Regions from separate parts of the Leucobacter sp. USHLN153 genome, predicted to be linked through region 1. Evidence: predicted binding sites of a transcription regulator. Region 1 holds the regulator's gene; the other holds the start of a gene.
What was found. Region 1 encodes LexA, which represses DNA repair genes until DNA is damaged. Its sites were predicted from a motif close to TCGAACANNTGTTCGA; they were not measured.

Region 1 (15,775 bases):
TCAGCTACGTGCGCCGCCCGGCCCGAGCGCGCGGATCGCCTCGATCACCGTCGACGTCTCCGACTCGGTGCCCGCCGTGATCCGCAAGTGACCGGGGATGCTGAGATTGCGGATCAGGATGCCCTGCGCGCGAAGGGCCTCGAAGGTCGCGTCCGGATCAGCGAAGCCGCCCACCAACAAGAAGTTCGATCCGGAGGGGTGTACGACGTACCCGAGCTCCGCGAGCGCCGCTGCCAGGCGGTCGCGCTGCGCACGAATGTCCGCGACAGTCGCGAGCATGGAGTCGGCGTGCCGCACCGCCGCCGTCGCAGCCGCCTGGGTCAGCGCCGACACGTGGTACGGCAGACGCACGAGCCGCAGCGCGTCGATGACTGCGGGGTCCGCGGCGAGGTAGCCGAGGCGGACCCCGGCGAAAGCAAACGCCTTGCTCATCGTGCGCGATACGAGCAACCGGGGGCGCCCCGGGAGCAGCGTGACCGCGCTTTCGCGCTCGGCGTCGAACTCGTGGTACGCCTCGTCCACGATGAGGATGCCATCGAACGCGTCGTATGCCGCTTCGATCACATCTCGCTCGAGCGGCGTGCCGGTGGGGTTGTTCGGCCCGCACAGGATCACGATGTCGGGGCGGTATTCCTTGAGCGCCTCGACGACTGCCTCCGGCGTCAACGCGTAATCTGCGGGCCTCTCGACCGCGATCCATGACGTATCGGTGCCCGAAGCGAGCAGCGGATACATGGAGTACGTCGGGGTGAAGCTCAGGAGCGAGCGTCCCGGCCCGCCGAACGCCTGCAGCACCTGCTGGAGCACCTCGTTCGATCCATTTGCTGCCCAGATCTGGTTCGCCTCGAGCCCGTGGCCGAGGTAGCCGGCGAGAGCTTCCCGGAGCTCCATGAACTCGCGATCGGGGTAGCGATTCACCCCGGTCACGGCCCGTGCAAGCGACTGAACGATGTCAATGGCGACGTGCTCCGGGATCGGATGCGTGTTCTCGTTGACGTTCAGGCTCACCGGCACTGGGTCCTGCGGCGCCCCGTAGGGCCGCAAGCCGACGAGGTTCTCACGGAGAGGAAGATCGCTCAGACTAGTCACCTCAATAGTGTAGAGCGCGCGCCAGGCCGACTAAGCAGTGCCCGCGTCCGAACGCAGGCCCCACGATCACGGGGCGACGCCGGAGAACACGGACCGCCCGCCGCCGCGTACGCAGGGCCGATCCGCTGCCCCGCGAAGCACAGCCCCGCATGCAGCACCCCTTAGGCGCCGAGCTCCTCCGCTGACACCACGAGCGGGTTCTCCGAGTAGCGCAGCGGCACCGCAATCGCATCCCCGGCCTGCACTGAAGAACCGGGAAGCTGATTCAAACGCACGATTTCTGAGACGAGATCGCGCGGATCTGCAGCGGGGTCAAGGTGCGAGGCGAGCGACCACAGAGAGCTGCCCGGCTGCACCACGACGTACTCGAACTGATCACCCCGAGGTGCCTCGCCGCTCGCCATCGCCTCCGGCGCCGCGAAAGCGGCAACAACCGCGAGCAATCCCGCCACGAGCACGGTCGCAAGCGCCCCGAACACCACGCGTCCGCGACGCGTCAAACGCAGCGACCCGGTCTTCGTCGCGGTCTCCCGCACCTCTGCGCCATTCACGTTGACGGCGCTCATAATGGTGGGGCTCATAACAGCTGCACTCATGATGGCTTCCCTTCGTCTTCGAGTTCGCCCGAGCAACCCGTACGAACATCTGTTTCGAATATATCTTCGAATGAACGGATCCACAAGCGATCTATCGAACATCAGTTTCGATTTTCTCGAGCGACACTCGAACATGTGTTTGCTGGTGTTCGAATGCCGCCGGTAGGGTTTCGTCCAACGGGATCACTGAACCAGGGACCACCGACATTCATGGATCACGCCAGCCAGGCAGCCCCGCGGGGCGAGAAAGGACAGCGATGAGCGACGCCGCCCAGCCCCGATCCATGAAGCCACTCACCGAGAAGCAGCAGGCGATCCTCGAGTGCATTTCGCGCTCGGTCGAGAGCCGCGGGTACCCGCCGAGCATGCGCGAGATCGGCGACGCGGTGGGCCTGTCCTCGCTCTCGAGCGTCACCCACCAGCTCAGCCGCCTCGAGCTCGGTGGGTACATTCGGCGCGACCCGAACCGGCCGCGCGCGCTCGAGATCCTCATCGAGCTCGCGTCAACGACGAGCGCGCTCGAAGAAGCTCCCGCCCAGCAGCCGGAAGAGGCGGCCTACGTGCCGCTGGTCGGCCAGATCGCCGCCGGCGTTCCCATTACCGCCGAGCAGCAGGTCGAAGAGATCGTTCCGCTCCCCCGCCAGCTCGTCGGCGACGGACAGCTCTTCATGCTCCGCGTCGTCGGCGACTCGATGATCGACGCAGCGATCTGCGACGGCGACTTCGTCGTGATCCGCCAGCAGCGCGATGCGGAGAACGGCGACATCGTTGCGGCGATGCTCGACGGCGAGGCGACGGTCAAAGTCTTCCGGCGCCGCGATGGCCACACCTGGCTGCTGCCGCGAAACAGCGCATTCGAGCCGATCCTCGGCGATCACGCCGAAGTGCTCGGCCGGGTCGTCGCGGTCTTCCGCTCCGTGTAGAGGCACCCCGCAGCGTTCCGGTGACCGTTTGGTGCAGCACGCGGTGCGATAGCGCCCCAGACTTTCACGGGAGCGCGCGACAGCACGGGCCCGGCCCAAGCGCGAACTGCGAGTGCCCCAGCCCTCGCCCTAGCCCAGGAAGGGCTCGAGCTTCGCCGCCATCTCCGCGGTCACGTAGGCGCGCACGCGCGTACCCGTCTCGACGTACTCCGTCTCGAGCACGCGGTTGCGCTCGTGCAACTCGGCAACGAGATCTCCGCGGTCGTAAGGAACCACGACGACGACCTCGCGATCCGGCACCGGAAGCGCCGCATCAATGCGACGCCGCAGCTCCTCAATACCCTCACCCGTGCGCGCCGACACGAACACCGCGTCGGGCGCGAGCCCGTGCAGCACGAGCCGCTGCGACTCATCGATCAGATCCGCCTTGTTGAACGCTACGAGTTCAGGAATGTCGTTTGCATCGACCTCGGCGATCACGTCCCGCACGGTGCGGAGCTGAGCCTCGGGGTCAGGGTGCGAACCGTCGACGACGTGCAGGATCACAGAGGCGTCTGCCACCTCCTCGAACGTCGAGCGGAACGCCTCGACGAGCTGGTGAGGCAGATTCCGCACGAAACCCACGGTGTCGGCGTATGTGAACCGGCGCCCATCGTCGGTTTCGGCGTGCCGCACAGCGGTGTCGAGCGTCGCGAAGAGCTGGTTCTGCACGAGCTCCTGGGTCCCGGTCAGCCGGTTGAGCAGGCTCGACTTCCCCGCGTTCGTGTAGCCGGCGATCGCGACCGATGGCACCTCGCCGCGCTTGCGATTCGCGCGCTTCGCCTCACGAGCCGGTCCGAAGCCGGCGATCTGCTTGCGCAGCTTCGCCATGCGGGTGTGGATCTTCCGGCGGTCGAGCTCCATCTTCGTCTCACCGGGACCGCGCGACCCCATTCCCGCACCGCCCGAGCCGACCTGTCCGCCGGCCTGCCGAGACATCGACTCGCCCCAACCGCGCAGGCGCGGGAGCAGGTACTCGAGTTGCGCGAGTTCGACCTGGGCCTTGCCCTCGCGGCTCTTCGCGTGCTGACTGAAAATGTCGAGAATCACGGCCGTGCGGTCGATGACCTTGACCTTCACGACGTCCTCGAGGGCGCGCCGCTGGCTGGGCGCGAGTTCGGTATCGGCGATCACGGTGTCGGCGCCGACCGCAGCAACGAGCTCAGCGAGCTCCTGCGCCTTGCCCTTACCGAGGTAGGTCGCCGGGTCGGGGTGCGCGCGCCGCTGCAGCAGGCCGTCGAGCACGCGAGCGCCCGCGGTCTCCGCGAGCGCAGAGAGCTCACGGAGCGAGTTCTCCGCGTCGTCCGTGGTGCGCTGCGAGTAGACCCCGATGAGCACGACATTCTCGAGGCGCAGCTGCCGGTACTCGACCTCGGTCACGTCTTCGAGCTCGGTCGAGAGTCCCACGACGCGCTTCAGCGAGGCGCGATCCTCGCGCTCCATGCGGATCGCATCGAGATTCTCAGCGAGCTGATCGTGCTCTTCATCGCCGAGGGCCTGCGCGCCGCTCGTCAGGTCGCGGATCACCGTGGCTGACCCCGCCGTCGCGGCGCGAGAAAGCACCCGGTCCAGCGGATCGAGCGGACTCGGGGTCTCGGCCTCAGAGTCTGGGTTCATCGGGGCGTCCTCAACTGCGAGGCCCGTGTCATCTGCAGTACGTTTCGTCATCTGGGTCCCAGTGTACGCCGCGGACACCCGGGCGCGTCGTGCGTTCGCCCGAGGCGCACTTGGACGCACTGGGCGCCTGAAGACGCCCAGTGTGATGCTTCCCGAGGGCACCGGCGCTTTGCAGAGGCGCGCGGCGCAGGCTGCTGCGACTGGGATACTGGATACGTGACGCAGCACTACTTCTCCGCTTCCCCCGAAGGCGAACTCCGTCCCCGCGAGATCGAGGTGGAGCTGGCGGGCGCGCCTCGCAGCGTTGTCACCGCGGGCGGAGTGTTCAGCCCCGAACAGCTGGACCGGGGCACCGCGATTCTGCTGCGCGAGATTCCGGAGGCGAGCAGCCTCGGAAGCGCTGGGACCGGCCCGCTCCTCGACATCGGCTGCGGGTGGGGGCCGATCGCGCTCGGCGCCGCACTGCAGCAGCCCGAACGCGAGATCTGGGCAGTGGATGTGAATGAGCGCTCGCGCGAGCTCACGCGCCTGAACGCCGAGCGTCTCAGCACCCGGAACGTGCGCGTCGCAGCCCCGGAGGAGGTGCCGGAGGACGTGCGTTTCGGGGAAATCAGGTCGAATCCCCCCATTCGCGTTGGCAAGGAGGCGCTCCACGGGATCCTGCGCCTCTGGCTGCCCCGGCTCGCCGATGGCGGCATCGCGCACCTCGTCGTCGCGAAGCACCTGGGTGCAGATTCACTGCAGCGGTGGATCGCGACAGAGTTCACCGACCTCCACGTCGAACGCGCTGCCCGCGACAAGGGTTTCCACATCATCCGCATCGAGCGGTGAGCGGCACCCGCCCAGCAGAAATGCACCGCATTTCGAAGTCGGGTGAAGGCGCCGCCCACGGCGGCGAATCAGCGCTGTCCGCCGACTACGGCAGTTCGATCTCCCCGCGATACACGAGCTCGGCGGGCACCCGACCAGCAGAAATGCACCGCATTTCGAAGTCGGGTGAAGGCGCCGCCCACGGCGGCGAATCAGCGCGGTCCGCCGACTACGGCAGTTCGATCTCCCCGCGGTAGACCAGCTCGGCGGGCCCATTCAGCGACACATGCTCCCCCTCCTCGGTGGGGAACATGCGCACCGCGAGCCGCCCGCCGGGAACGTCGACACGCCAGTGGTTCGGCATCTCGGGGCCGCCCCAGTGCCGGAAGGCCAGTGCCGCCGCCACGGTTCCCGTGCCGCACGAGAAGGTCTCTCCGACGCCGCGCTCGTGCACGCGCATGCGGATCCGCGCGACCCCGTCCTTAATCAGCGGCTCCTCGGGAACCACGAACTCGACGTTGGCACCGGCCTCAGGCGCCGGGTCCAGCGCGGGCGCCCGATGCAGGTCGAGCCCTTCGAGTTCCTCGGGATCCGCCAGCGCCGTGACTACGTGCGGGTTGCCGAGATCGATGCCGAGCCCGGGCCGCGCCACCTCGAGCCCCTGCGCCGCCACGAGCCGCTCCTCGGCGAGCCGCCAGCGGCCGAGATCGACCGTGTACCCCGAGACGCCGGCGAGCACGTCCTTCACTCCCGCGCGCGTGCCGATGGGCAGCGTGTCCCGGCGCTCGGGCGCGACGAGCCCCTCGGTGATGAGGTAGTGCGCGTACACCCGCACGCCGTTGCCGCACATCTCGGCGGGTGTTCCGTCGGCGTTCCAGTAGTCCATGAACCACTCCGCGTCGGGCTCCTCCGCGAGACTCGCAGCACCCTCCGGAATCGCGCGCGAGCGAACCGCGCGAATCACCCCGTCGGCGCCCACTCCGAAGCGGCGATCGCAAAGGAAGCGGATCTGCTCGGGCGTGAGCGGGCGCTCCCCCTCAGGATCGCTGAACAGCACGAAGTCATTGCCGGTGCCGTGGCCCTTGGTGAATGCGAGGGTCGTCATGCATTCAGTCTAGGGGCGACCACCGACATTCTTCGGCGGCCTCTGCGCGCAACCGGCGCTCAGTACGAGATGCTCAAGAACGGTTCGCTGTCCGCGCGCAACGCCGCATCGAGCGCCCCGAGCGCGTCCGCATCACCGCTCACCTTGCCCGCCTCCGCAAGCGCGCGTGCAGAGGCACCGCCCAGGTAGAGCGACGATAGCTCGGCCACGCCGAGGGTGATATCGGATTCGTCGCTGCCGATGGCTCTGACGCGGCACGATCCTGCCCCGTCGGCCTCGAGCAGCCACACGCCGTCAGCAAATCCGAGCGGGTCGGTGACGCGCATCGTGATGGCGAGCGGCGCAGCGAGAGTGCGGGTCGAGAGCGCGGCCGGAACGTCGAGAATTCGCAGCCAGCCGTGATCCGCAACCTTCCGCTCGGCCGCACGAGAATCGGCGAGCATCCACGGAAGCGGCTCGTCGACGGAGCGCAGATCCGCGCTCACCGAGCCAATGAGATCGTGCTGGATCGCGAAGCGCCAGAGCGCCGCGCGCGCAGGCGCCGTCTCGCCGATGAGGTGGCGAATGTCGAGGGTCGAGCGCGCCCAGTCGGCATCGGACTCGACGATGCGATACGCCATTGCGCCCCGCACAGCACCGGAGCCGTCGACGAACCGCACGCCACGGACGCGCGATGCATGCGGTTCTCCCGGGCTTGCTCCCGCGATTTGGCGCCAGCGCTCGGGCCAAGCTGCGATGTCGCCGATGCGGCTGCGGCGCGTGCGCTCGTGCAACTCGCCGAGCGCCGCGGCGGTGCCCTCCTGATCGAGAAATTGCAGTGAGCCCTCGGCTTCGGGCCCGACCCATCCGGCGCGGCGCGTGTCGATCTTCCAGCGCGTCTGCCACGTCGCCGGGCCGAAGCCGTAGCGCGAGTAGATGGTCGCTTCCGACACCGTCAGCCCGGCAATCGCGAGGCCCGCGTCGGCCGCCGCCCGAAGCTCACCCTCGAGCATTGCGCGCGCGACGCCCCGTCGACGATGGGTCGGAGCGACCGTCACGTCGCTGATCGCCCACATCGGCACTTCACCCCCGGGAACGGTGAGCGGCGTAGCCCAGCCGCAGACCGTCGCGACCGGAAGATCTCGCTGCGGGCTCGCGTCGTCGTACACTCCGACGAGGCGGCGCCCCTCCAACGCGGCGCGCGCCGGCACCAGGGCCTCACTGCTCGGCTCGGCCTCGAGGAAGCCGCGTGCCGCGGCCCTGATGAATCCGTCGAGGGCCGCGTCGTCAGCGGCGTCGACCTGGCGGTACTCGAGACCACCGGCTGCGAGCCGCTCCGCCGAAGTGCCGTCGAGCGCTACAGTGCGAACTTCGATGTGCGTCATATGGTCAGCCTATGCGGGCGGGCGGTGAGGATCTACGGGTTGCGGCGGGATGCGGTGGTGGCCCGAGTAGGCTGCCGCGAGATGCGGCGGGTGGGCCGCGGTGGCGGATCGCCGGCGACCGCAGGCTCGGGCTCAGAGTGCGACGGCGTCGACTTCCAGCGCATCAAGCCATTGCACGCCCGGATAGCGTTTGAACCAGCTCACCTGACGACGGGCGTACCGTCGCGTCAGGGCCTGCGTCTCCGCGATCGCCTCATCGGCGCTCATGTCGCCCCGAAGCTCCGCCAGGGCCTGCGCGTACCCGATCGCGCGGCTCGCCGTTTTCCCCCGCTCGATTCCCCGCGGAAGCAACGCGCGCACCTCGTCGACGATACCGTCGCGCCACATCTGCTCGACGCGCCGGTCGAGTCGCTCGACCAGCACGGGACGCTCGCACCGCACACCGACGATCCGCGTACCGCCCTGGTCCACTCCGTGCCAGAGCGTCGGCGCGTCCGGGAGCGTCACCCGAGCGTCTCCGCCGAGCAGCGCCACCTCGAGCGCCCGCACGACCCGGCGGGGGTTCCGATCATCGACCGCGTCTGCAACGTCGGGCGCGAGCTCGCGCAACCGCTCGAGCAGCGGGGCGACGCCCTCGCGATCTGCCTCAACCTCGAGCTCAGCGCGCAACGCGTCGTCCCTCGGCGGAAACTGGAAGTCGAAGATGACGCTCGACACGTAGAGACCGGATCCGCCCACGAGAATGGCGTCGGCCCCTCGTGCGTGGATCTCCGCGATCACCTGCCGCGCGATCGGCTGGTACCAGGCGACGCTGCCCTCCTCGTCGGGTTCGAGCGCGTCGAAGAGGTGGTGCGGAATCCCGCGACGCTCACCGGGTGGCAGCTTCGCCGTGCCGATGTCCATGCCTCGATAGAGCTGCATGGCGTCGGCATTCACGATCTCCGCTCGGCGGCCCGCAGCTTCAAGCCGCTCGGCGAGGTCGAGTGACAGCGCCGACTTGCCCGTGCCAGTGGCTCCCACCACCGCCCAGAGCGCTGGGGCGGCGGGCGCCTCGCGATCCGCCATTACCGGGTGCGGATCGCGGGAAGCCCCAGGCTCACCGCTCGAGGCGCCGTGTCGCCTGATGCGGCCGGCGCCGGAACGCCGCAGCTGTCGGCCTGGCGGCGGTCCCACGCGTCACCCGCCCGGGTGCGGCGGATCGCGAAGGTGCCGGGTGCACGATCGCCGACAGCGACTGCAGAATCGGCGATGAGGAAGTGGGGTGCGGCCGCAGTGACGTCGACGGTGACCATGTCTCCGGGACGGGGCTCGTCCGCGCCCTCCGGGAGCGCGAAGTGCACGAGACGGTTGTCTGCGGCGCGGCCGGAGAAGCGTCGCGTCGCGGCGTCCTTCTTGCCCTCGCCGGCCGAGACGAGCACCTCGACGGTGCGCCCAATCTGCGCCTGGTTCTCTTCGAGAGAGATCCGCTCTTGCAGCGCGAGGAGGCGCTCGTAGCGCTCCTGCACGACCGCCTTCGGCAGTTGCCCCTCCATTTCCGCGGCGGGCGTACCCGGGCGGATCGAGTACTGGAACGTGAAGGCGCTCGAGAAGCGTGACTGCTCGACGACGCGCATCGTGTCTTCGAAATCGGCGTCGGTCTCACCCGGGAAGCCCACGATAATGTCGGTCGTGATCGCGGCGTTCGGGATGCTCTCCCGCACCGCGTCGAGGATGCCGAGGAACTTCTTGGAGCGGTACGAGCGGCGCATGGCCTTGAGCACGGTGTCGGAGCCGGACTGCAGCGGCATGTGCAGCACGGGCATGACGTTGTGCGTTTCCGCCATCGCATCGATGACGTCCTGCGTGAACGCAGCCGGGTGGGGGCTGGTGAAGCGGACGCGCTCGAGTCCCTCGATGTCGCCCATCGCGCGAAGCAGTTTGCCGAATGCCTGGCGGTCGCCGAACTCGACACCATAGGTGTTGACGTTCTGCCCGAGCAGGGTGACCTCGATGGCGCCGTCGTCGACGAGCGCCTGCACCTCAGCGAGGATGTCGCCGGGGCGCCGGTCCTTCTCTTTGCCGCGGAGCGACGGCACAATGCAGAAGGTGCAGGTGTTGTTGCAGCCGACGGAGATCGACACCCAGCCACTCGACGCGGAATCGCGCTTCGTCGGCAGGGTGGAGGGGAACACCTCGAGCGCTTCAAGGATTTCGACCTGCGCTTCGGAGTTGTGACGGGCACGCTCGAGCAGCGCTGGGAGCGAGCCCATGTTGTGCGTGCCGAAGACGACGTCAACCCAGGGCGCCTTCTCGACGATCACGCCCTGGTCCTTCTGCGCGAGGCAGCCACCCACCGCGATCTGCATGCCCTCTCGTTCGCGCTTGACGTTCGCGAGTTGGCCGAGGTTGCCGTAGAGCTTGTTCGCGGCATTCTCCCGAACCGCGCAGGTGTTAATGACGACCACGTCAGCGGCGTCGGCGTCATCGGCGGCGACGTAGCCCGCGGCTTCGAGCGAACCGGAAAGACGCTCTGAGTCGTGCACGTTCATCTGGCAGCCGAGCGTGCGCACCGTGAAGCTCCGAGGAGAGCCGTCCTGACGCAGCGCGGCGGGTGATGGAGCGATCTCGGGAGGTGCAACAGCGGTGAGACTCATGGGTGCAATTCTACCCGCGGCGAACCGTCGGCCGGGACGCGGCTGCGGCGGCAGTGAGGCCGCCTCGTGGCCGCAGCGGCCACGTTTACACCGAACCGCGTTCTATTGAAATCGCACACTCGATGAACCGCCCCGACCGCCGCGACCGCCGCCGTCGAGGGCCTCTCGTGCGGCCCGGACAGCGGGTTCTCCCGACCAGCCGCGCCGCGCGAGGAAGCCGAGCAGCCGCCGCTCGGCAACCTGACGATCAAGTCCGCCGAGCTTGGCCGCGCGCTGCTGGGCGGTCTGCCACATGAGCTCGAATTCCTCGTCGGTGTCGAGCTCACCAAGAGCGGTCTCGATCACGTCATCCGGAAGCTTTCGCCCACGTAGCTTCACGCGAATCTGCGACCGACTGGCGCCCTTCGCATCACGAAGTTTTTCCGTCAGCGCCCGCGCGAGCCCGAGGTCGTCGAGGTAGAGACTCCGCGTGAATTCGTCGATGACCGTCTCGACCGCGTCGATGCCGTGCCCGAGCTGCGAGAGTTCATCGCGTAATTCACCGCTCGATCGCGCTCTCCGACCGAGCATGCGCACACCGTCTTCTTGCGCCGTACGGCCGGTCTCAGCTTCCTCGGATTCTGCCTCCGTATCGACGTGCATGACTGTCTCTGCACCTACATCGCTTCTGCCGACCTCCTGAGGCTCTTGAGAAGTCCCGAGCCAATGCGATGTGTTCGCGCTCGGTACTCGCAGCGTAGGCAGGTCGCTCTCCTCGGGCTCGCCGAGCTCGACCACTGAATCTCGATCACCGGGATTCTCCGATGCGTCGAGGTCGTCCGGTTCGACGACTTGCGCAGCTTCGGGCGCCCCGCGCTCAGCAGCAAAATCAGCGAGCACGACCGGCCGCCCGAAAGGTGCGGGAGCGACGACCGTCGATCGTGCACCTGTTTCCTCAGGGACGTCGGCCTCCCGAACCCGCCCGTCTTCACCAGCAGCGCGGTCGTTCACGGACGCCGACCGCGCGGGATCTTCGGGGGCTTTCTCCGCCCCTTCCGGCTCCACTTCTTGCCGGTGCAGCCGACTGCGGAACTCGATGACCTCAGCGAGATCAGCTCGTGACTCCCCGCGCGAACGAGGCTCGTCGTCGCGTGGGGGCCCGAACCGAACCGCCATGCTTAGGCGCTCGCCCGCTGCGGCGCTTCAATGCCCGACGCGCTCGGCGCCGCCTTGGCCGACGTCGCCTTGCTCGGAGCTTCCTTCGCCGGAGCCGTCTTACTCACGTCGGCGGCAGCAGGAGCTTCCTCCTCCTTGCGGCCGTTCACGCCAAGCTTGGTGAGGATCTTCTCCTCAATCTCGAGCGCGACATCGGGATGGTTGATGAGGAAGCGACGGGCGTTCTCCATGCCCTGGCCGAGCTGATCGCCCTCGTAGGTGAACCAAGCGCCGCTCTTCTTGATGAGCCCTTGTTCCACGCCGTAGTCGATGAGCGAACCCTCGCGCGAAATGCCGATGCCGTAGAGGATGTCGAACTCGGCCTGCTTGAACGGCGGCGCCATCTTGTTCTTGACGACCTTCACGCGGGTGCGGTTGCCCACCGCATCCGTGCCGTCCTTCAGAGTCTGAATGCGACGGATGTCGAGTCGAACCGACGCGTAGAACTTCAGCGCCTTGCCACCCGACGTCGTCTCCGGGCTACCGAAGAACACGCCGACCTTTTCACGGAGCTGGTTAATGAAGATCGCCGTGGTCTTCGTTGCATTGAGGCTGCCGGTGATCTTTCGCAGAGCCTGCGACATGAGTCGCGCCTGCAGACCCACGTGGCTATCGCCCATCTCGCCGTCGATCTCGGCCTTCGGCACCAGGGCGGCGACCGAGTCGATGACTACCAGGTCGACAGAGCCCGAGCGGATCAGCATGTCGGCGATCTCGAGCGCCTGCTCGCCCGTGTCTGGCTGTGCGACGAGGAGGGCATCGATGTCGACACCGAGCTTCTGCGCGTACTCCGGGTCGAGCGCGTGCTCCGCGTCGATGAACGCGGCGATGCCACCCGCGCGCTGCGCGTTCGCGATGGCGTGCAGCGTGAGCGTCGTCTTACCCGAAGACTCCGGCCCGTAAATCTCGACGATTCGCCCCCGAGGCAACCCTCCGATACCCAGCGCAACATCGAGCGCGACCGAGCCCGTAGGAATCACCTCGACCGGGGCTCGCTCCTGGCTGCCCATGCGCATGATTGCACCTTTGCCGAAGTTCTTGTCGATCTGTGCGAGGGCGGCTTCGAGCGCCTTTTCGCGGTCTTTCGCTGCTGCCATGAGCTGCTCCTGTTCGTCTGCGCGGCGAGCCGCTGGGTGTGGGTGCCTGCATTCTGTCTCGACCCCGGGGTGGGGCAGACAAGGCGTAGGTGCCGTGTGCTCTTCACACTAGATTCGACCACCGACATTCATGATCGTGGAGGCCGCACCTGGGGATAAGAGTGCAATCGGATCACCTGTGCAGCAATCTAACACCGTTCGAACACACATTCGAATATCGGCGCGGCGTGTCCTGGGCGGGTCCCAGAATCCCGCACACCTGTGACGCTGGTACCGCGCCTACACCTACGCCGCCTCAGCTGCGCAAATGCTCAGGCTTGTGGCAGAGCCGCCTCTCGGACCCACTGAGAGCGCCGCCCACGACTACGGCAAACCGACCGGCGCGACACTCATTAGCGCCTCTAGGGAGAAAATGAGGTGCCCCGGGGCTCTCTTCAGCGTGTCGAAAACCCCAGGGCACCATATTCCGGGAGCGAGTACTCGCACCCTCACAGCAGCGCACCATGTCCGGTGGCCCTGCTGTACCGCCACGCCGTACTCGCACTGCCTCTATTCGAGGCATCACGACTTCGGAGTGGATCCTCGGGGTCTCTCCTAGCGTGTCGAGAGCCCCGAGGAACTTACCGGCCGGGGACTACCCGGCGCGCTTGGTCAGGCGGCGGGCAACAACGAGGAGCACCACCACGACTCCACCACCGAGCACGAGGAGCCGCATCAGGCCGTCCGTTCCCGTGAACGGGAGGTGCGGAATGAATACCGGGTGCGGGAGCGGGTTCAGCACACAGAACACGCCCGGCTCACCGCACGTCGGTTCTACGTCAGGGGATGCAAGGAGCACGTTCACCATCTCGAAGTCACCCTTGGGCTCGTTCATCGACTTCACCGTCGCGGTGTAGGTGACTGTTGCGGTGTTTCCTGCGGGGACGGTGCCCGTCAGGGTCAGCTTTCCGGTTTCGCCGGTGATGTCGGGGGTGACGGTGATGGTGCCGTCCTTCACCACCCAGTCGTAGTTCACGACCGCATCATCCAACACGCCGTCAAGGATGTCGATCGTGTCGACCTTCGCGGGAGCCTTACCCGGGTTATGGAAACTCAGCGTGTATGTCACGACTTGATCCCACGTAACCTCGAGCCGCGATGCCGGATCGACGGTCTTCGACATCGCGAGGCCCGCGCGGGTGATATCCACCGACGAACACCGGTCGGCATCTTTCGCGAGCACGATGTTGTCCGCGAGACAGGCCGTGTTGTTCAGCTCGTAGTCCTTGACCTTGTCCTTCACGACTTTCGCCTGATAGCTCAGGGTGCGGGTCTCCCCGACGGCGAGTGTGCCGTGCCAGTAGAGCTTGCCCGCATCCTCGTAAAAGCGATTCCCCGGGATGGTCCCCGTGGTGTCCGTCCATACGAGCTGCGCGTCATCGATCACCTTCGACAGATTGTCCATCATGACCGGGTTGACGCCGTTCGTGCCACCGAAGTTGAAGCCGTTCAGCACGCCGGGGCCGTGGTTAGTGACCTTCACCTTGTACGTCGCGACATCGTTCAGGCCGAAGAGCTCCGTCTTGTCGACGGACTTCTCGATCGAGAGCACCGGAACGAGATCGGTCGTCCAGGAACACGCATCCCAGTCCGGCGAGTTCAAGGTTGCGCTCATCAGCAGTTCTTTACCGTCACACCCCGTGAGGAACGTTTTACCCGAGGGGTAGTTCGGATCGGGACGCGCGGCGGTCACGTGATTGAGAAGGGACCCGTCACCCGTCGCTGGATTGTTGACCTTGACTGAGTACGTCGCGGTCACGGTCTCGCCGGGCCCGAACACTCCGTTGTCTTTCAATAGCAGTCGGAATGCGAGGTTCGGTGCCGCACCAACCTCCGCCCAGGCGACCGCCGAGTTGCTCGTCTGAAGCGCAAAGTCGCCCTGGTAAGTGGCATCGTCCAGCACGCCCTTAACCGTGTCGAGCGCCATCATGGCATTCTCGCTGTACAGGTTTCCCGGGCCGCTGTTACGGAGATTGATTGTGTAATTAATGACCCCGGTCTTCTGGTCGTACGTCGAAGTCTTTGATACGTCGAGATTTGCTGGCAAAACGGGCGTGTTCGTAACAGTGCAATCGATGAAGCTGCCGGGAGCCAGCGTTCCAGGTTCGATCACAAGCGATGTCGCATCGTCCTCGGGCACTAGCTCAGGAGCGGGATCACCATTCACGGCGCACCCCCATGTCTTCCGGTATCGACGAAGGTCCGTCGCGCCCTCCCCTATCTCCGCGAGTGCGACACGGCTATTCGAGAGAACAACGACCTCATCCGTCGACGCACTATTGGCGCTACCCGTCGACGCGGAAGAAATTTCATATGAGTCACTCATTGCACGCACGAGAAAAGAGTCATCGGGATTCGCGCGCGAATCGACTTGCTTACTCAGCCGCACTTTCGAGGTCAAAACTCCGAACGCCATTCCTTGCTTTGAGGCACCCTTCCGACTCAAAGTCACTCTCTGCGTAAAGTGCGTCGGATTCTTCGCGCTGATTATTGTGGCGACCGTGAGCCCGTTCTCACCCGGCACGCCATCGCACGTCACGGCGGTCCCGCCCTCTCCCGGTAACGGATCAGCACATCCGAACAAATCGTCCGCTGGAGAGTGAAGACCGCGATCAAGGACGTCTAGCGGGACGTCGGACGCCCAACCGATTGTCTCTCCGCTGCTCGAATGAGTAGTTTCAGCATCAAGCCCGACGATGGCGAAACCGCTTACGAGGCGATCAGATCCGTCTCGCACCACGAGATCTCTCAAGGTTAACAAGTTCGTAGTAGCGGTAGCTTGTAAGACCAGCGCAGGTTTCCCAGGAATGTCGAGGTAGACAGACTCTCCGACGATTCCCGGTCTGCCGCTACTAGGCGATACCGGCATGCTTTGAGCAAAGACCGCCGCCTGCGGACTCTCACCCTCTGGCCTGTTTGTGATGTTGAACGTCAGTGTGTATCCACCGGGAAGTCTGGCAGACATGTCCTGACCCGAGAGTGATCTGGCCTGCTCATCATCATATTCAGTCATATCCAACCAAAAGATGGTGTCCGCGTATGCTCCCGTGCCCGACGTGGCATAACCGCCACCCAGACCCCCGGCCGGAGGTGCTTTTGCAACACTCGGCCGCGATCCCGAAGACAAGCTCCCCAGCGATTGCGGTTCCTCAGCACGTTCACCCCCAGAACCTGCTGCTTTTTCTTCGGCTCCACCCTGGGCTAGTTCTAGGCTCGCCTCACCGTCCACCCCGGGAAGCTCCTCAGGCAAGTCGGAATCCATCGCCACG
Region 2 (15,775 bases), on a different contig from region 1:
TCGCTGAGCGAACGGGATCACGTTCTGACGGCTCACCCGATACTGCACCTGTACGACCTCATCGCCCCACACGGCCTTCGCCACCTGCGTCGCGTAGGCGGTCGCGCGGTGATCATCCGCCATGAACTCCTCGACAGCGTTCGCGTTCTTCTCCGTCTGCGCCGCGTCCTGCGCGGAATTTTTGCCCTCGTTCTCGAGCGCGGCTCGCAGCCCGACCTCCCACTTCTCCGTCGTGAAGTTGCCCCCCGCTATCGTGCGCTGCACGTCGGTGAGAGCGTCGTACGACGACTTGAAGCTCGACGCGAGTTCCGTCGACTGGATGCCGGCGCGGGGCGGCGTGAGGTTGTAGCGGATCATCGAGATCTCGACATCGGTCGCGCTCACCCACCCTGTCTCCGTGCGTTCACCCGACTCGTCCTCGAGCACCGCGCGCACATTGAAGTGGTAATCGCCGTTGATCGGTTCGGGAGCGAACACGCTCCACGACTGACCGAACATCGGAAGCATGTACGAGCTCAGCGCGTTCCCCGGCACGATCTCGCGGGCATTCGCGGAGAACGGTGCGATCCAGAGGAATGAGGCGAGGATGTGCCATCCCGCTAGCAGCACGGCTAAGAGAGCGACCAGGCGCACCCAGAGCTTGCGCGGCTTCGGTTCCGCCGGGGTCGTTCGTGATGTCACGTGTGCTCCTGTTTCCATCAGGGATTCGTTGCGAATGTAGCAGCGCCTACGCGCGGGCAACGGCGCGACGCTCGCGCTGCGTAGAAATAGGTGTGCGGCCGGAATCTCTCCCGGCCGCACACCCGTTCCCCCGTGTTCGTTCCCCCTACGGGTTACCCACGGCGCATCATCTTCCGACGACGCGTCGCGAGCATCACGCCCGCGCCGACAAGCAGAAGCACGACGCCTCCGATGCCGAACACGAGCGGGCTCGAGCCACCGGTGTTGACCAGGTGGTTCGGACCGCCATTACTCGAAGCGCTTGCGGAGGCGGATCCGCTCGCGTTCGACGTGCTGCTCGAATTCGACGAGGCACTCGCCGTGGCCGAAGCGTCCGCAGCGACATCCGCAGAGGCCGCCGCAGACGCGTCCGCCGACGAGGTCGCGGTCGCGGCCGCATCGGATGCCGCGCTCGCCGCAGCCGTGGCATCCGCGTTCGCCGACGCCGTGGCGGCGGCAGATGCGTCTGCGTTGGCTGCTGAGTTCGCCGTCGAGTTCGCACTCGCCATAGCCGCAGCCGCCGCAGCGGCGTTTGAACGAGCCGAAGCTTCCGAAGAGGCATTCGCGTTCGCAGCGACAGCCGCCGCCGCATCAGCCGTCACATCCGCGGCCGCAGAAGCGTCGCTCGTGTTATTAGCGTTTGCCGCAGCCTGAGCGGCCGCCTGAGCTGATGCAGTCGCCGCATTGTCCGCCGCCGCGTCCGCCGAAGCTGATGCCGACGCCGAGGCGTTCACGTTCGCATCCGCATCACCGTCCGCCGCTTCCACCACGGTCGTCGCCGTGGCGCTGAGGCCGCTCGTCTCGCCGGTCGCGGTGAAGGTTGCGGTTCCCGGTGTGAAATCGGCGGGCACGTCCCACGTGGTGCTGAACGAGCCGTCCTCCTCAGCGGTGACGGTCGTCTCTTCGCCGTCCGGAAGAGTCACAACGACATCCTCGCCGCTGTCGAAACCGCCGCCCGAGAGGGTGACGGTGCCGCCCTGCTGCACCGGGTTCGGCGTCGCCTGGAGGGTCGCGGTGGACGCAGCGATTACTTCCGTGGTCGTCGTTGCGCTCAGGCCGCTCGTGCCGCCCGTTGCCGTGAAGGTTGCGGTGCCAGGAGCGTATGCAGCGGGTACGTCCCACGTCGTCGAGATTGTGCCGTCCTCACCAGCGGTCAGCGTAGTAGTGCTGCCATCCGGGAGAGTCACCGTGACATCTTCACCGCTCTCGAAGCCGCCTCCGGTCAGCGTGACGACTCCGCCCTGCTCCACCGGGTTCGGCGAGGCGTTGAGCACCGCCACAGCCGCAGGAGCAGCCGGGAAGACGGTCGACGAGCCGAGCTCCACGTCAACAGAACCTTCACCGAGCAGTGGAAGCACGGAGATGCTGAGCGCACGAGTTGTGAAGCCTTCGGGCCCGAGGTCGCTCACTCCACCCTCGAGCAGACTGGGCTGCTCATTGATCGTGACAGCGAGAACCTGCTCGAGCACTGGCTCGAGCGCCTCGTCCAGCAGTTCCGTCACGAGCGGAGTCAGGAACGCGTTGAGGTCGTCCTCGACGTCGTCAACGACGTTTGACGCAGGCGTCACGATGGCGCCCGTGATCGAGCTCAGAACGCCCTCCGCGAGGTCGAGGACCGGATCCAACAAGGCTCCGAGATCCACGGGGCTCGGAAGCCCGCCGAGCAGCTGCACGCCCTCCGCATCGACGTCGAGGGGGGCGTAACCCGGCTGGTCAAGAATGCCACCGATAGTGCCGGAGATCGCGAGCGGCCCATTGGCCACCGGAATCACTGCGCCGAGGACATCAGCCTCAAGGCCGACCTGGAGGCTCGCATTGACCCCGACGCCGTAAATACCCTGCTCGATAAGGGTGGTCGCTTTGCTGACGAGCGAGTTCGTGCCGCCGCCGAGCAGAGCGTCAGTGACACCATCGAGGATCGCGTCCACGGTAGGGCCGCTCAGAACCTCCGTGTTCGGGCCGAGGTCGCTCAGACTTTCAGCGTCAGCACCCTCGACGACGAGACGGTCAAGATCCACCCCGATCGTGCCTGCATCCAGGTCGACCGTCACGCTGCCGTCCGTGTTCTGCAACGGCGTTTCCAGCAGCTGAGCCCGGAGCTCCGTGGTCAGCGACGAGGTGTCCAGTCCGAGGCTGTCCACAGAAGCGGTCGTCAAGGGAAGGGCGTCGATCGTGTCGGCGAGCCCTGAAACGATTTGCTCGACGCTCCCGTCCTCAGCGAGGAGGGCCTCAATCGGATCGATCAGCGTGCCGCTGAAGGTGTCAAGATCATCGACGAGGCCATCAACGAAGGGGCTCGAGATCTGAAGGTCGAGTCCAGTCAGCGAGTACTCCGAAGTCGCCACCCCGTCTTCAGCTTCGACCCGCGAAGCGAGCGCGCCGATGCTGAGCGTTGCATCGTCAAGGAGCGCATCAGCCGTCTCGTCGCCCAGAACCTCCCGCACCAAGGAGCTGGCATTGACCGAGGCGGGATTGAAGCTCGTGGGATCCTCCACGGGACCAAGATCGATTGCTCCCTCGTCAGTGATGACTCCCGACGATGCCACCGACGTCGACGCCGACGACGAGGCCGAGTAGCTCGACAGGGTTCCGAGATCGCCAAGGCTCAGCAAGCCGGCCTGCTCAGGAGTGGCGAGCAGCGGAATGTTGACATCACCGGCGGTGATGTTCAGCGTCTGCAGCAGCTCGAGGTTCAGTCCGTTGGGCTCTGGGCTCGGAGCGTCAGGGTATTCACTCACCGTGCCCGCGGAGTCGACAATGTCGAGCCCCAGTCCATCGACGAAGAGACCGTGCGCGTGCGCTGCGGATTCCGCGGTTGCGCTCGGGGTCTGCGGATCTGCCAACGCCGCCGATGACCCGAAAATTGATGCCGATGCCAACGCTGTCGCCGCGACCACGGCTGCGGCGGCCGGCCGCCTGAGCGCTCTCAGGCGCGTTTTCCGTCTGTCTTCTCGATACCCCATCGGATACCCCCCTTTTTTTCTGGCTACCGAACCCTCGCCCCCCGCGACGGCCGAAAGGTGGACGCAGTCCTCCCCACGTGGAGCGTATTTACAAACTTGCCTCCAGAGCGACGGATTCCCGCATTACGAATGCACACGAAGTAAGACACTGAAACAGGATTCGGGCAGTACTGAGATTTTGCTTAGAGCATCGCAAATTTTTTTGTCAAGCCCCGTGCAAGGTGGTAATCAGCGGGGCTCCGGACTCGCTATCTTGAGAGATAAGGAGCCGCTCATGCTGACGTGAGACGGTGCAACGGTCCGTCTTTCAAGGGGGGAAGGCGTGGAACGAGCCATGCGGTGGGACGGCGTGCGTCACGACGTCTATGTGCGACTCATGCACGAGCTGGAGCAGCCGGGACTTGTCGTGCTTGTCGGCACGAGGGGAAGCGGGAGCACCGCCGTACTCGGCGGACTCTCTGCGACATTGCGTCGATCCGGCACCGCAGTCTGCTCACTGAGCATGCGCGACGCAGATGCAGCGGATCGCCTCGCGAGTGCTCCCCTCGACGCCGTTCACGTGCTCGACGACCTCGAATATGTGTCGCCCGAAGCCCTGACCGTGCTCCGCGATCGGGTGCGGTCCGGTGCTCGCGGAGTCTGCGCATACGCGGAGGATCACCCGGCGCGGCCGCACCTCGCCGACGACGAATGGAACGCCCTGGTCGCGCCGCGATCCGACACCTCCATGACGCGATATGTGCGACTCGAGCCGCTCACGTACGCAGACTCCCTGCGCATCATCGCTGAGACCCGCTCGGAATACCTCGACGCGTGCACGAGCGGATCCCTGCACGAGATGTCATGGGGAAGGCCCGCGTGGCTCCTCGAACTCCTGCAGCTCGCGGCTCTCGGTGCGGTGCGATCCGCACCCTGGCCAGCGGTCAGCCCTGCGCCCCTGCGCGATCTTAATCTCGAGACGTTTCGCTACGCGGATTCGCTCGCAATCGCGGAATTGTCGGATGGAGACATTGCAACGGCGGTAGTGCTTTCCGAACTCGATCCGCGCACGCATGCGGGCCAGAACGCTCTCGTGGGAGCCCCCGCAGTCGCGGCGCTCACGGCACATGGACTCTTGGTACAAGTGCCGCACGACGAGACGCTGTGGGGCGTGCCGCAACTGTACGCGTCCGCGCTTCGGCTCCGTGCGGATCCGGCGCAACTTGCCGAGCTCGAACGCCAAGTCGCGAACCGCCTCCAAGCCCAGGAGTCGCTCGGAGTCTCGCTCACCGACCGCGAAGCGTACTTCTGCGCATCTCGAAGCTCCGGCGCGATCCACCCGGAGGCGGCTGAGCAGGCGCGAGGCGACGCGGTGCGGGGCGAGCTCGTACGACGCGTCGCCATCGACTTTCTCGCGTTCGGCGCGACTGGAGAAGTGCGCGACCTGCTGTTGCGCGGCGCCGAGATCGGCGTCTCACTCGCTCCGCTCGACCGCGCACGCGTCGCAATGGTGCTGCACGGCCCGCTCGCAGGGATGCGCGCGTTGAGTGCTGCGGGGAACGCAGACGAGGGATCGCTCGCGAGTCGCCTCGCTCGCCAAGCTCTCACCGCTCAGTTCCTCGTGGAGTCATCGCTGCCGCAGCCCGACGCGCCGCCGGAGACGGGATCCTTACTCGATTCCGACCGAGATGAACTCGACGGAAAGCTCGTCATCGCTCGATGGAACGATCACGCGAGCATCGATCCGGATGCCCTTGCCGAAATCGCGGCTCGCCACCCGATCCGCGAGATCTCGCTCCTTGCTGAGCAACTCGTCGACCTTGAGAACGTGCGGCGGGGCATGCAACCGGAGCGCACGGCGACCCCAGTCGAGCGCATTGCCAGGGCGACCGGGATCGCGATGAACACGTCCGAAGAACTGCGTGATCTCGCGCAAACGGCCGTCGTGACCGAGGCGCTCCTCGCCTTCTACATGGGCGACACCTCCGGTAGCGACGCCGCGCTCGACGCGCTCGCCGAAGCGCTCCCCGGCACCCCGCTGCATCGCATCTGGTTGACGCACCTGGGAGCCGCCGGCAAGGCACTGCTCGCGGGCGACCTGCGCCGCGCCCACACCGAGTGGGAGCTCATGGAGGGGCGGCTACCAAAATTTATCCCCGCCCGACTCCGGGCTTTTATCAGCCACACCGGCCACGAGATCACTCGCGCCGTCGATGGCTACGCAAATACGCACGTCATTCCCGACGCGGAAGATCTCACCGCCCAGTTCCTCGCCTACGTTGGGGGCCGCCTCGATCGCATTGGGATTCGGCCTCAACGCTACGGTCGCCTCCACTCGCAACCCGAGAAAGACCCCCGCGAACTTCCCATCGCGAAACTGGCAAGGCTGCACGTGCAAGCGGTCGGGTCCCGTAACCCCACCGCGCTCCTCGCCGCAGCAGAACAGCTCGCACAGCAGCACTTCTGGGGCCCCGCGGCGTTCGCGATACAAGAAGCTCGGAGCATCTACGTGCGCCGCCGAGCGACCGGAAGCGTCAACCGATGCACATCGCTGCTGCAGCAGCTCGAGCAGAGCGCTCGTCAGTCGGACCCCTGGTTCACTTTTCACGAGCTTCCGTCGGGAACGCACCTCACCCCGCGGGAACTCGCCACCGCTCGGCTCGCCGTCGACGGCCTGACGAACAAGGAGATGGCGGAGAAGATGCGGTGCAGCGTGCGCACCGTCGAATCCCACCTCGCGCAGGCGCGCGCGAAGCTCGGGGCCGCGAACCGTGCGGAACTCGCGAGCATCATGCGCGAATTCGCCGGGCCCGAGTCGAAGCCCAAGCAGCCGCGCGAAGAATCGCGACCGGATTCGCGCGCCGCTAGCCGGATGCGCTAGGCTCTTCCGCGGTGACGTGTCCGAGCGGCCGAAGGTGCAACTCTCGAAAAGTTGTGTAGGGTAACCCCCTACCGTGGGTTCAAATCCCACCGTCACCGCCATAAAGACCCCCTCCGTTCGGAGGGGGTCTTTGCGTTCCGGTGAGATTTTCTGAGAACCCAATACGGGGCCGCGAGGGCGCGGCCCAGCGGCGTGCGCGCGCAACGCTTCGCGTCGCTCTGAGCGCGCGGCCGGGGTTCAAATCCCACCGTCACCGCCATAAAGACCCCCTCCTTTTGGAGGGGGTCTTTGCGTTCCGGTGAGATTTTCTGAGAACCCAATACGGGGCCGCGAGGGCGCGGCCCAGCGGCGTGCGCGCGCAACGCTTCGCGTCGCTCTGAGCGCGCGGCCGGGGTTCAAATCCCACCGTCACCGCTGCAGACCCCCTCCTTCGGGAGGGGGTCTTTGCGTTTCCCCCTGCCGTTTGTCCTTCAACAGAAGATCACGGCTCATCACACCCGAAACCGAAGAATCACGTGTGCTGGTGCGAAATGCGACGTTGAACACGGCCCAGCGCGAGCCGCAAGCGGGAGCCGCGAATCTCGCCTCGGCCTCTACGCCCTGGGCGGATTGCGGATCCCGAACCACGAGACGACCGCACCCGCGATGAACAGCGCGCCCGTCACGAGCGCAGCGTTGTGGAATCCGCGAAGATCGAGCGCACCCCCGACGATGGTCGCGAGAAGCGCGATCACGATGAGCCCGGCAACTCGCGAGATCGCGTTGTTCACGGCGGAGGCGATTCCACTGCGCTCGGGCCCGATAGCACCGAGGATCGCGGCCGTCAGTGGCGCGACCATGATCGAGAGCCCCAGCCCCATCACCACCATCGAGGGCAGCACCTGCCACCAGTACGAGAACGGCTCGCTGACGAGCAGCAGCAACCACGCTCCGACGCCGAGCAGGATCGGCCCCACCGTCATGAAGATCCGCGGCCCGTATCGGCCGGCGAGCGCCCCCACCTGCGAACTCAGCAGCACCATCAAGATCGTGATGGGCAGGCTCGCGAGGCCGGCGAGGGTCGCGGTCAGCCCCGGGCCATTCGGGTTCTGCAGGTACACCCCGACCACGAACCCGTTCAGCGCGAGGGCGGCGTAGATGAAGAGCGTGGCGAGATTGCCGGTCCAGAAATTGCGCACGCGGAAGAGCGAGAGGGGCAGGATCGGCGCTACCGCGCGGGTCTGCCACGAGAGAAAGATCACCAGGAGCACTGCGCCGATCCCGAGCGGAACCCAGATGATCGGACTCCCCCAGCCGTGCGCCGGCTGCTCAATCAGCGCCCACACCGCGAGCCCGAGACCGAGCGCTGCCGCCGCCCCGCCGAACCAGTCGATGCGCACGCTGCGCTTGCGGTCATCGGTCCCGCGCAGCCGCACGAGCAGCCAAAGCGTGACCGCGATCGGCACGATGTTGATGAGAAACACGAGGCGCCACGAGAGGTAATCGGTGAAGAGACCGCCGAGCAGCGGACCGACGATCATCGCGCCGGTCGTCGCTGCGGTCCAGGTGCCGATCGCCCGCCCCTGCGCGGGGCCCGAGATTCTCGAGGTGATGAGCGCGAGCGAGCTCGGGAGGAGGAACGCTCCCGCCGCGCCCTGAAGCGCGCGGGCGGCGACCATCATCTCCGGGGAAATGGCGAGACCAACGGCGACCGAGGCGATGCCGAAACCGATGAGGCCGATCCGCATGATGAATACACGGCCGTAAGCGTCGGCAATGGAGCCCGCGAGGAGCATGAGGGCGCTCAGCGTCACGAGATACGCGTCGACGACCCACTGCTGGGTCGAGAGCCCGCCGCCGAGATCTATCGCAATGCGCGGGAGGGCAACGTTCGTGACCGACATGTCGAGCGAGGTGACGAAGGAGGCGAGAATCGCGATCGTGACGACGAGGCGCTGCTGCGCACTGAGCACGGTACTCGGCGCGGGCGTCGGCTCAGGCTCTAGGTGCGCGGACGGCGCAGTGTCGGACATGTGAGCAGGATACGCGCGCTCCGGCCGATGCGCCGTGAGTTGGGCAGCGGATCATCCCTCATCAGAACTAAACCGGGACTTTCAGGGGTGATGAACGCCGATCTTCTGTTGAAGGGCAAATGACCGGGCCCGGAAACGCAAAGACCCCCTCCCGAAGGAGGGGGTCTGCAGCGGTGACGGTGGGATTTGAACCCCGGCCGCGCGCTCAGAGCAACGCGAAGCGTTGCGCGCGCACGCCGCTGGGCTGCGCCCTCGCGGCCCCGTATTGGGTTCTCAGAAAATCCCAACGAAAACGCAAAGACCCCCTCCCGAGGGAGGGGGTCTGCCGCGGTGACGGTGGGATTTGAACCCACGGTAGGGGGTTACCCTACACAACTTTTCGAGAGTTGCACCTTCGGCCGCTCGGACACGTCACCGCGGAAGAGCCTAAGCGATCCGCCCCGCGAACGCCAATCGACGCGCTAAGCCGACGTGTTGATGATGAGCCCGATGTGCGTGAAGTAATTGAGTGCGCCGAACAGCAGGAAGGCGAGCCCGGTCAGACCCCACACGACGCCCGCGACGGTCGCGATCCCCCTCGGTTTCGCCGACGATGTGAACCCGCGCAGCGCGAACGGGAACAGCACGGCCCCGACGCCGACGAGCGCGAACAGCCCTGACATGAACGTCGCCTCGATCCACGGGTACTCGGCGAATGCGCCCGAGATGGGCTCCTCGGGCGGAGCTGCAAACAACTGGAACACCATGCCGGCTGCGGCGATCCCGAACAGCGCGAGACCCAACCCGAACACGAACACACTGAGCGGGCGAGCGATTCGGGCGAGTGTGGCGCCCGGGTCCGGCGACTCCATGATGAGGGCAGAGCGCCTCCACAGCAGGAACGCCGCCGCGAGCAGCAGCACGCCGAAGCCGAGGCTCGGCTCACCGAAAATGATGTTGTCGAACGGGAAGTAGGCCGCGAGAGGCCAGGTCAGCGTCATGTGCGCACCCGTGATCGTGAGTATCGCGCCGAGCACAGCCGCGGCGAGCGCCCAGCCTTCCGGCGCGAACTCATCCCGCTTGCGGAGCGCGCGACCGAGTCCGACGATCCACAGCAGTCCCGCTCCAGCGGCGAGCGACATGATGGTGTTGTACGTCGGCATCAGCGTCCAGTCGACGACGAGCCCGCCCGATTCCATCGGAATCATTGTTCCCCTTCCCGTCGCCCACGATTTGCGGCGACGTTCCAGGTCTATACCCTCAGCGCGGGGCGGCACCACGCCCTTGACCCGTGGGCGCAGTCGGGGTCACGCGCGAGTCACGCGCGCCCCGATCACGCGAGCCGCGCGTCCCAGAACTCCCGCAGCTGCTCGCTTTTGCGAAACACGATCGTGTCCCACTCCTCATCGGTCGTCGACGAGTCCGCGAAGTCCGACGGCACCTTGAAGATCTGCAGCTCGACCCCGAAGCGTGCGCACACGCTCGCGTACGCATACGATTCCATGTCGACGAGGCTCGCCCCAGCGTCGGCGATCGTCACGCGCTGGGCGTCGTTCTGCACGAAGACGTCGCCGGTCGCGATCACCGCGGTGTGCTCGGGGGGCAGGATCGCGGGGCCGCTCATCGCGAGCTCCGGCGAAGGCAGCGAGAAGTCGTGCTGCACCGCGGCCGTGACCTGATACACCTCGTCGAGTGACGGCCGATCGGCTCCGTCGCTCACCACTCCCGCGGTGCCGAGCACGACGACGCGCTCGATGGCCCGCTCGCGCGGACCGGCGAGCTCCGCGGCGAGCGAGACCGCCGCATTGATCTTGCCGACCCCGGTGACCAGGTGCGGCACATCCGCGAACGCGGAGGCCTCGTCGCGGTGGGCGAATACGAGCAGGGTGGATCGGTCAGACATCGTCGCTCCCAGCGGCGCTTGCACGCCCATCGAAATTTCCGAACCAACACTAGCGCTTTTCGAAAACATGTTCTAATATGAAGGGTCGGGTGTTCGACCCCGCTGCGTGATCGCCGTCATTGGCACGTCAGGATCAACTCAACTCAACTCCGCAGCAGTTGGCACCCACCCGCACCGAAGACCTCCGCCGAGGTCCTCCTCCCGATGAGGCCGGTGCTGAGCGCTCCGCTTGTGGTTTCGGTGACGTGCCCAGTGCGATCCGTATCGCCTGAGAGCACACATACCCGATGCCGAACGGCCTGTACCGACGCAGACCGAGCGATGCAGCGCAGGAGCCCGAGACCGGGCTCGCCCCCGAGAACCACTCGGCGGGCCGCGCACCATGATGGTGCGCCACGAAAGGAACACCATGACTACGCATACCCGTATGCCCGAAACCGTAAGCCCGCGCCCCGTCGCGACGCTCCGTACCCCGTATCACTCGCTGAGCGGTGCCGACGAGATGCTCGTCCCCGAGTGGGCGCAGCGCCGCTCTGTCTACCGCAGCTCCGGCCGCACGCTCTACCTGGTCGAGACCGACCGCCTGAGCGACGCCCGGCGCGACCTGAAGCGCCTCGACCGAGCCGGCTGGGACGTTCGCGTCGCAACGGCTGACGAGGCCGATCACGCTCGCATCGCGTTCACGCGCCGCGACCTGGCCCAAGCGGCATAGTCCGCCCCCTCGTGGGATCCGGGTAACTTGCGGTGCGTGTCGCAGCGGCTATGCCCGTGACACGCACCGCAAGTTACCCCGATCCCAGGGGTGGAGAGTGCGATGCTGCAGGGCCGACTGAGCAGGTGCGGCGAAATGACGCGCAGCGTTCCGCCGTTACACTGGGGCGCATGAGCGACGTCGAGCTTGCCGAGGTTGAGAGCTTCTCCCTCGACCACACGAAGGTGCTGGCCCCCTATGTCCGACTGATCGGCGTGGAGCACGGCCCCAAGGGCGACGCGATCTCGAACTTCGACATCCGGCTCGTGCAGCCGAATGAGGCAGAGATCCCGACCGCCGGCCTCCACACGATCGAGCACACGCTCGCGGCCCTCCTGCGCACGCGCTTCGAGGGCCTCATCGACATCTCTCCGTTCGGCTGCCGCACCGGTTTCCACATGATCACCTGGGGCGAGCCCTCGGTCGCGTCGGTCGCCGACGCCATTAAGACGTCGCTCGCGGATCTCGCCGAACGCGTCACATGGGACGACGTACCCGGCACCGAGGCCGTGAGCTGCGGCAACTACCGCGACCACAGTTTGCACTCCGCGAAGGAGTGGGCGCGCGTCGTGCTCGACCGCGGCATCAGCCTCGACCCGTTCGACCGCTCGCGCATCGCGTAGCGGCGAGCCCGTCCCAGCCCAGCCCAGCCCTCACCTGGGGTCCGGGTAACTTTCGAGGGGTGTTGCAGGGTAACTGCCCGCGACACCCGCCGAAAGTTACCCCAATCGCAGGGGGCGAGGGGTGGGGTGGGAATCAACGATCCGCAGCGCCTCAGCGCGCCGCGACCAACCGAGCCCGCGCCTCGGCAGCCCGCGCTCGAATCGCGTCGGCGTCGAGCGTCAGGTGCTCCCCGTCCGCGTACACGTGGCGTCCGCCGATGAACACGTGCCGCACGTCCGCACCGGTAGCCGCGAAGCCGAGGTGTGACACGAGCGACGCCGCCTCGAACGGCACGGCGGCGGATCCCGTGACGTCGAGCGCGATCACGTCCGCGAGGCGCCCCGCCTCGAGCGCCCCAGTCTCGGAGAACCCGATTGCCTCAGCCCCGCGCCGAGTCGCGATGTCGAGCACATCGCTCGCGCGCACAATGGCGGCGTCCTCCCGGGCGCCGCGGTGCAGGATCGTCCCGACCTTGATCTCCTCGAACAGGTCGAGCGTGTTGTTGCTCGCGACGGAATCGGTGCCGAGCGAGATCCGGAGGCCGGCGGCCTGCCAGTCGGGCAGCGGCGCGATCCCGTTGCCGAGTTTCAGGTTCGACACTGGGTTGTGGCTCACCGCGACGCCCGCCTCGGCGAATCGCGCGATCTCCCCCGCGGTCAGATGCACGCAGTGAGCGGCGAGCACCTCTGCGTCGAAGAGCCCGAGTGCGTCGAGGTGATCCGCCGGCGTCGCCCCGTACTGCTCGACGATCTGCGATACCTCGGCCGCGGACTCGGAGATGTGGGTGTGGATCGGGATCCCTCGCTCGACCGCCCGCCGCGCGATGTCGCGCAGGAACTCGGGCGGGCACGTGTACGGTGCGTGGGGACCGTAGGCGATCCGCACGTGCGCATCGTCCGCGAACTGCTCCGCGAGCGCCTCGGTCTGCTCGGTCGCCTCGGCCCCGTTCCACGGCGAGACACCGGGGAACCCAACTGCATCCGGCGCGAACGAAGCGACCGCGACGAGCGCCCGCATGCCGGCGGCCCGCACGAGCTCGATGAGCTCGGCATCCCAGTGGTACATGTCGGCGAACGCGGTCGTGCCGGTTTCGATCATCTCGACCATCGCGAGCTGCAGCCCCACCTCCACGTCGTCGTGCGTGAGGTGCTGCTCGAGCGCCTGCACCGCGGCGAGCCACGGCATGAAGCCCTCGTCGTCCGAGACGCCGCGCAGCAGCGTCATCGCGGAGTGCGTGTGCCCGTTCACGAGGCCGGGCATGAGCACGTGCCCCGCGAGGTCGTGCACGACCCGGTCGCTGCTCGAGTCAGCATCGGGGCGGGCGGATCCCGCGTAGGTAATGCGCCCACTGCCGTCGAAGGCGAGCTCCGCGTCCGCGACGACGCCCCCTGGCGTGAGCATGGCGTCGGCCCGCAGCACGGTCTCGAAGGGCACTGGCCGTGCCGCTGAGCTGCTCGGCGTCTGGTTCTCGCTCATGCGGTGCTCCATTCTCTGGTGTTGCTGCCCGGGCCGTGTGCGGGCCCCGGGTGGTGCTGTCGGCTTGAGCCGGAAAGACAATTGCGGGCGGGCAGGATCGCAGTCACCATCCCGGGCTCGCGAGCATGCCACCGTCCACCGCGAGATCCTGCCCGGTGATGAAGCTCGCTGCGTCCGAGGCGAGCAGGACGCACGCTCCCCCGATGTCAGCGGGCGTGGCGAGCCGGCCGAGCGGGGCGTGGCGGGTCCAGCTCTCGACGCCCTCGGGCCACGCCTCCGCGAGCCCGGGTCGGTCGACGAGGCCGGGCGACACGGTATTGACCCGGATGCCCTGGGGTCCGAGTTCGAGCGCCGCCGCGCGAGCGTGCATCACGAGGCCCGCCTTCGCAGCCGAGTAGTGCGCGTGCGCGGGGCTGGGTCGCGAGGCCTCGATTGAGGCGATGTGGGTGATCCAGCGGTTGCGCGATCCGCCGCCGCCTGCCGAATCGCCGCTCGCCGAATCGCAGCTCGTCATCGCGGCAGCGGCCGCCTGCGAAAGTTCGAACACGGCGCCGAGGTTCACGCTCTGCACCTCGTCCCACTCGGCGCGGGTCATCTCGGCGAGCGGCGTGACGGGCTGCACGCCCGCGTTGTTCACGAGCCCGTCGAGCCCGCTCAGCTCGGCCACCGCGTCGGTCACGAGCGCGCGCGCCGCACCGGGCTCCGCGAGATCCGCGTGCACCGCGACCGCGGAGCACCCGGCCGCGCGCAACTCCGCAACGAGCGACTCCGCGGCGCGCACCGAATCCGCCGTGCCTCCCCGAGAGTGCACCGCAACGCTCGCCCCGGCGGCTGCGAAGGCCCGCGCGATCCCGCCGCCGACGCCTCCGCTCGCTCCGGTGACGAGCACGCGCTGCCCGGCGAGGCGCGGGAGCGCAGCGGCGATGGATGTGTTCATGCAGTCAGCCTCCGAGGCGGCGGTGTCGAGACGAGTAGTCGCGCAGGGCGCGGAGGAAGTCGACCTCGCGAAGGTCGGGGTACAGCGCCTCGACGAAGTAGAACTCGGAGTGCGCCGACTGCCAGATCATGAAGTCGGAGAGCCGCTGCTCGCCCGAGGTACGGATGACGAGGTCGGGATCCGCCTGCCCGCGCGTCCAGAGGTGCTCGCCGATGAGCTCCGGCGTGAGCCGCTCGGCGAGCGTGTCGATCGTGCCGCCCGCCTCCTGGTGCTCCGCGATCACACTGTGCATCGCCGCGGTGATTTCGCTGCGACCACCGTAGCCCACTGCGAGATTGATGTGGAGGCCCGCGCGATCCCGTGTCGCTTCCTCGGCCGCGTGGAGCGCGTCCGTGAGCTCCGCAGAGAGCCCCTCGCACGTGCCGACGTGCTTCACGCGCCAGCCGGGGTGCTCGGCGAGCAGTGCGGCGAGTTCCGCAATGATGCCGAAGAGGTCTTCGAGTTCCTGCCGATCCCGAGCGTTCAAATTGTCGGCCGACAGCAGGTACAGCGTCACCGTGCTGACGCCCGCCTCTTCGCACCACCCAAGAAACTCGGGGATCTTCCGCGCGCCGGCTCGATGCCCGAAGGCCGCGCGCTCCTGCAGCCGCTGCTTCGCCCAGCGGCGATTCCCGTCGACGATCACCGCGATGTGCTGCGGCACCTGCTGCGGATCGATCTCGCGTCGAAGGCGCCGCTGATAGAGGCGATACAGCACCCCGGCGCGCGGTTTCGGCGAGTCAGTCACCCTCCGGATTCTACCCGCGTGGGCCGGGCACACGCCCGGGGAGGCCGCGTCTGCAGCAGCTTGGAGGTTCCCGCAACATGTCCCGCTTCGGCGTGACCGCGACTCTACACTCGGGATATGCCATCATCGAGCCCCGCCATGCCCGATTCCCCGGAGCCGGATCCGGCTCAGCAGTCCGCGGTCGACCCTCAGCGTTTCTCGCTCCCGCTTCTCGAAGACGCGCTCGACCATGCGCACGATCAGCCGGGTGGGGACCCGACGGAGGCGAAGCCGCGCTGGCGCGGGTGGATCCACGCGGGCATGTTCCCCATCACCATTGCGGCGGGCATCGTGCTCATCACCCTGGCTCACGGCGCGGTCGCAAAGTGGGCTGCGGCGGTCTACATGCTCTCCAGCATGCTGCTCTTCGGCGTCTCGGCGCTCTACCACCGCTTCAACTGGAAGCCGACGACGAAGCAGGTGTTCCGCCGGCTCGATCACGCGAACATCTTCATCCTCATCGCGGGTACGTACACGCCGATCGCGCTGCTCGGGCTCCCGCCGTCGAAGGGCGTACTGCTGCTCGTGCTCGTGTGGGCTGGGGCGCTGCTCGGCATCGGCTTCCGCGTCTTCTGGACCGGTGCGCCGCGCTGGCTGTATGTGCCGCTCTACGTGCTGCTCGGCTGGGCGGCGGTCGCGTACCTCGCAGACATCGCGCGCGCGAGCTTCCCCGCGATGGTGCTCG

Region 2: the regulator LexA is predicted to act here: its motif matches at 10,497-10,512, upstream of WFH00_RS09760 (phosphorylase family protein).

Annotation. Positions count from the first base shown of each region.
Region 1 covers NZ_JBBCXE010000001.1:129,856-145,630, forward strand. Annotated here, with positions in the region: gene WFH00_RS00580 (histidinol-phosphate transaminase) at 1-1,089, opposite strand; gene WFH00_RS00585 (LysM peptidoglycan-binding domain-containing protein) at 1,251-1,685, opposite strand; gene lexA (transcriptional repressor LexA) at 1,943-2,608, shown strand; gene hflX (GTPase HflX) at 2,738-4,264, opposite strand; gene WFH00_RS00600 (class I SAM-dependent methyltransferase) at 4,481-5,095, shown strand; gene dapF (diaminopimelate epimerase) at 5,304-6,179, opposite strand; gene WFH00_RS00610 (GNAT family N-acetyltransferase) at 6,239-7,543, opposite strand; gene miaA (tRNA (adenosine(37)-N6)-dimethylallyltransferase MiaA) at 7,676-8,608, opposite strand; gene miaB (tRNA (N6-isopentenyl adenosine(37)-C2)-methylthiotransferase MiaB) at 8,608-10,176, opposite strand; gene WFH00_RS00625 (regulatory protein RecX) at 10,279-10,818, opposite strand; gene recA (recombinase RecA) at 11,334-12,467, opposite strand; gene WFH00_RS11890 (DUF7927 domain-containing protein) at 13,102-15,768, opposite strand.
Region 2 covers NZ_JBBCXE010000004.1:401,725-417,499, reverse strand. Annotated here, with positions in the region: gene WFH00_RS09795 (DUF5819 family protein) at 1-681, opposite strand, end outside; gene WFH00_RS09790 (choice-of-anchor G family protein) at 834-3,563, opposite strand; gene WFH00_RS09785 (helix-turn-helix transcriptional regulator) at 4,006-6,543, shown strand; tRNA gene WFH00_RS09780 (tRNA-Ser) at 6,554-6,644, shown strand; gene WFH00_RS09775 (MFS transporter) at 7,137-8,555, opposite strand; tRNA gene WFH00_RS09770 (tRNA-Ser) at 8,884-8,971, opposite strand; gene WFH00_RS09765 (DUF981 family protein) at 9,017-9,742, opposite strand; gene WFH00_RS09760 (phosphorylase family protein) at 9,868-10,437, opposite strand; gene WFH00_RS09755 (hypothetical protein) at 10,847-11,149, shown strand; gene WFH00_RS09750 (S-ribosylhomocysteine lyase) at 11,320-11,811, shown strand; gene WFH00_RS09745 (amidohydrolase) at 11,963-13,327, opposite strand; gene WFH00_RS09740 (SDR family NAD(P)-dependent oxidoreductase) at 13,431-14,264, opposite strand; gene WFH00_RS09735 (isoprenyl transferase) at 14,269-15,051, opposite strand; gene trhA (PAQR family membrane homeostasis protein TrhA) at 15,169-15,775, shown strand, end outside.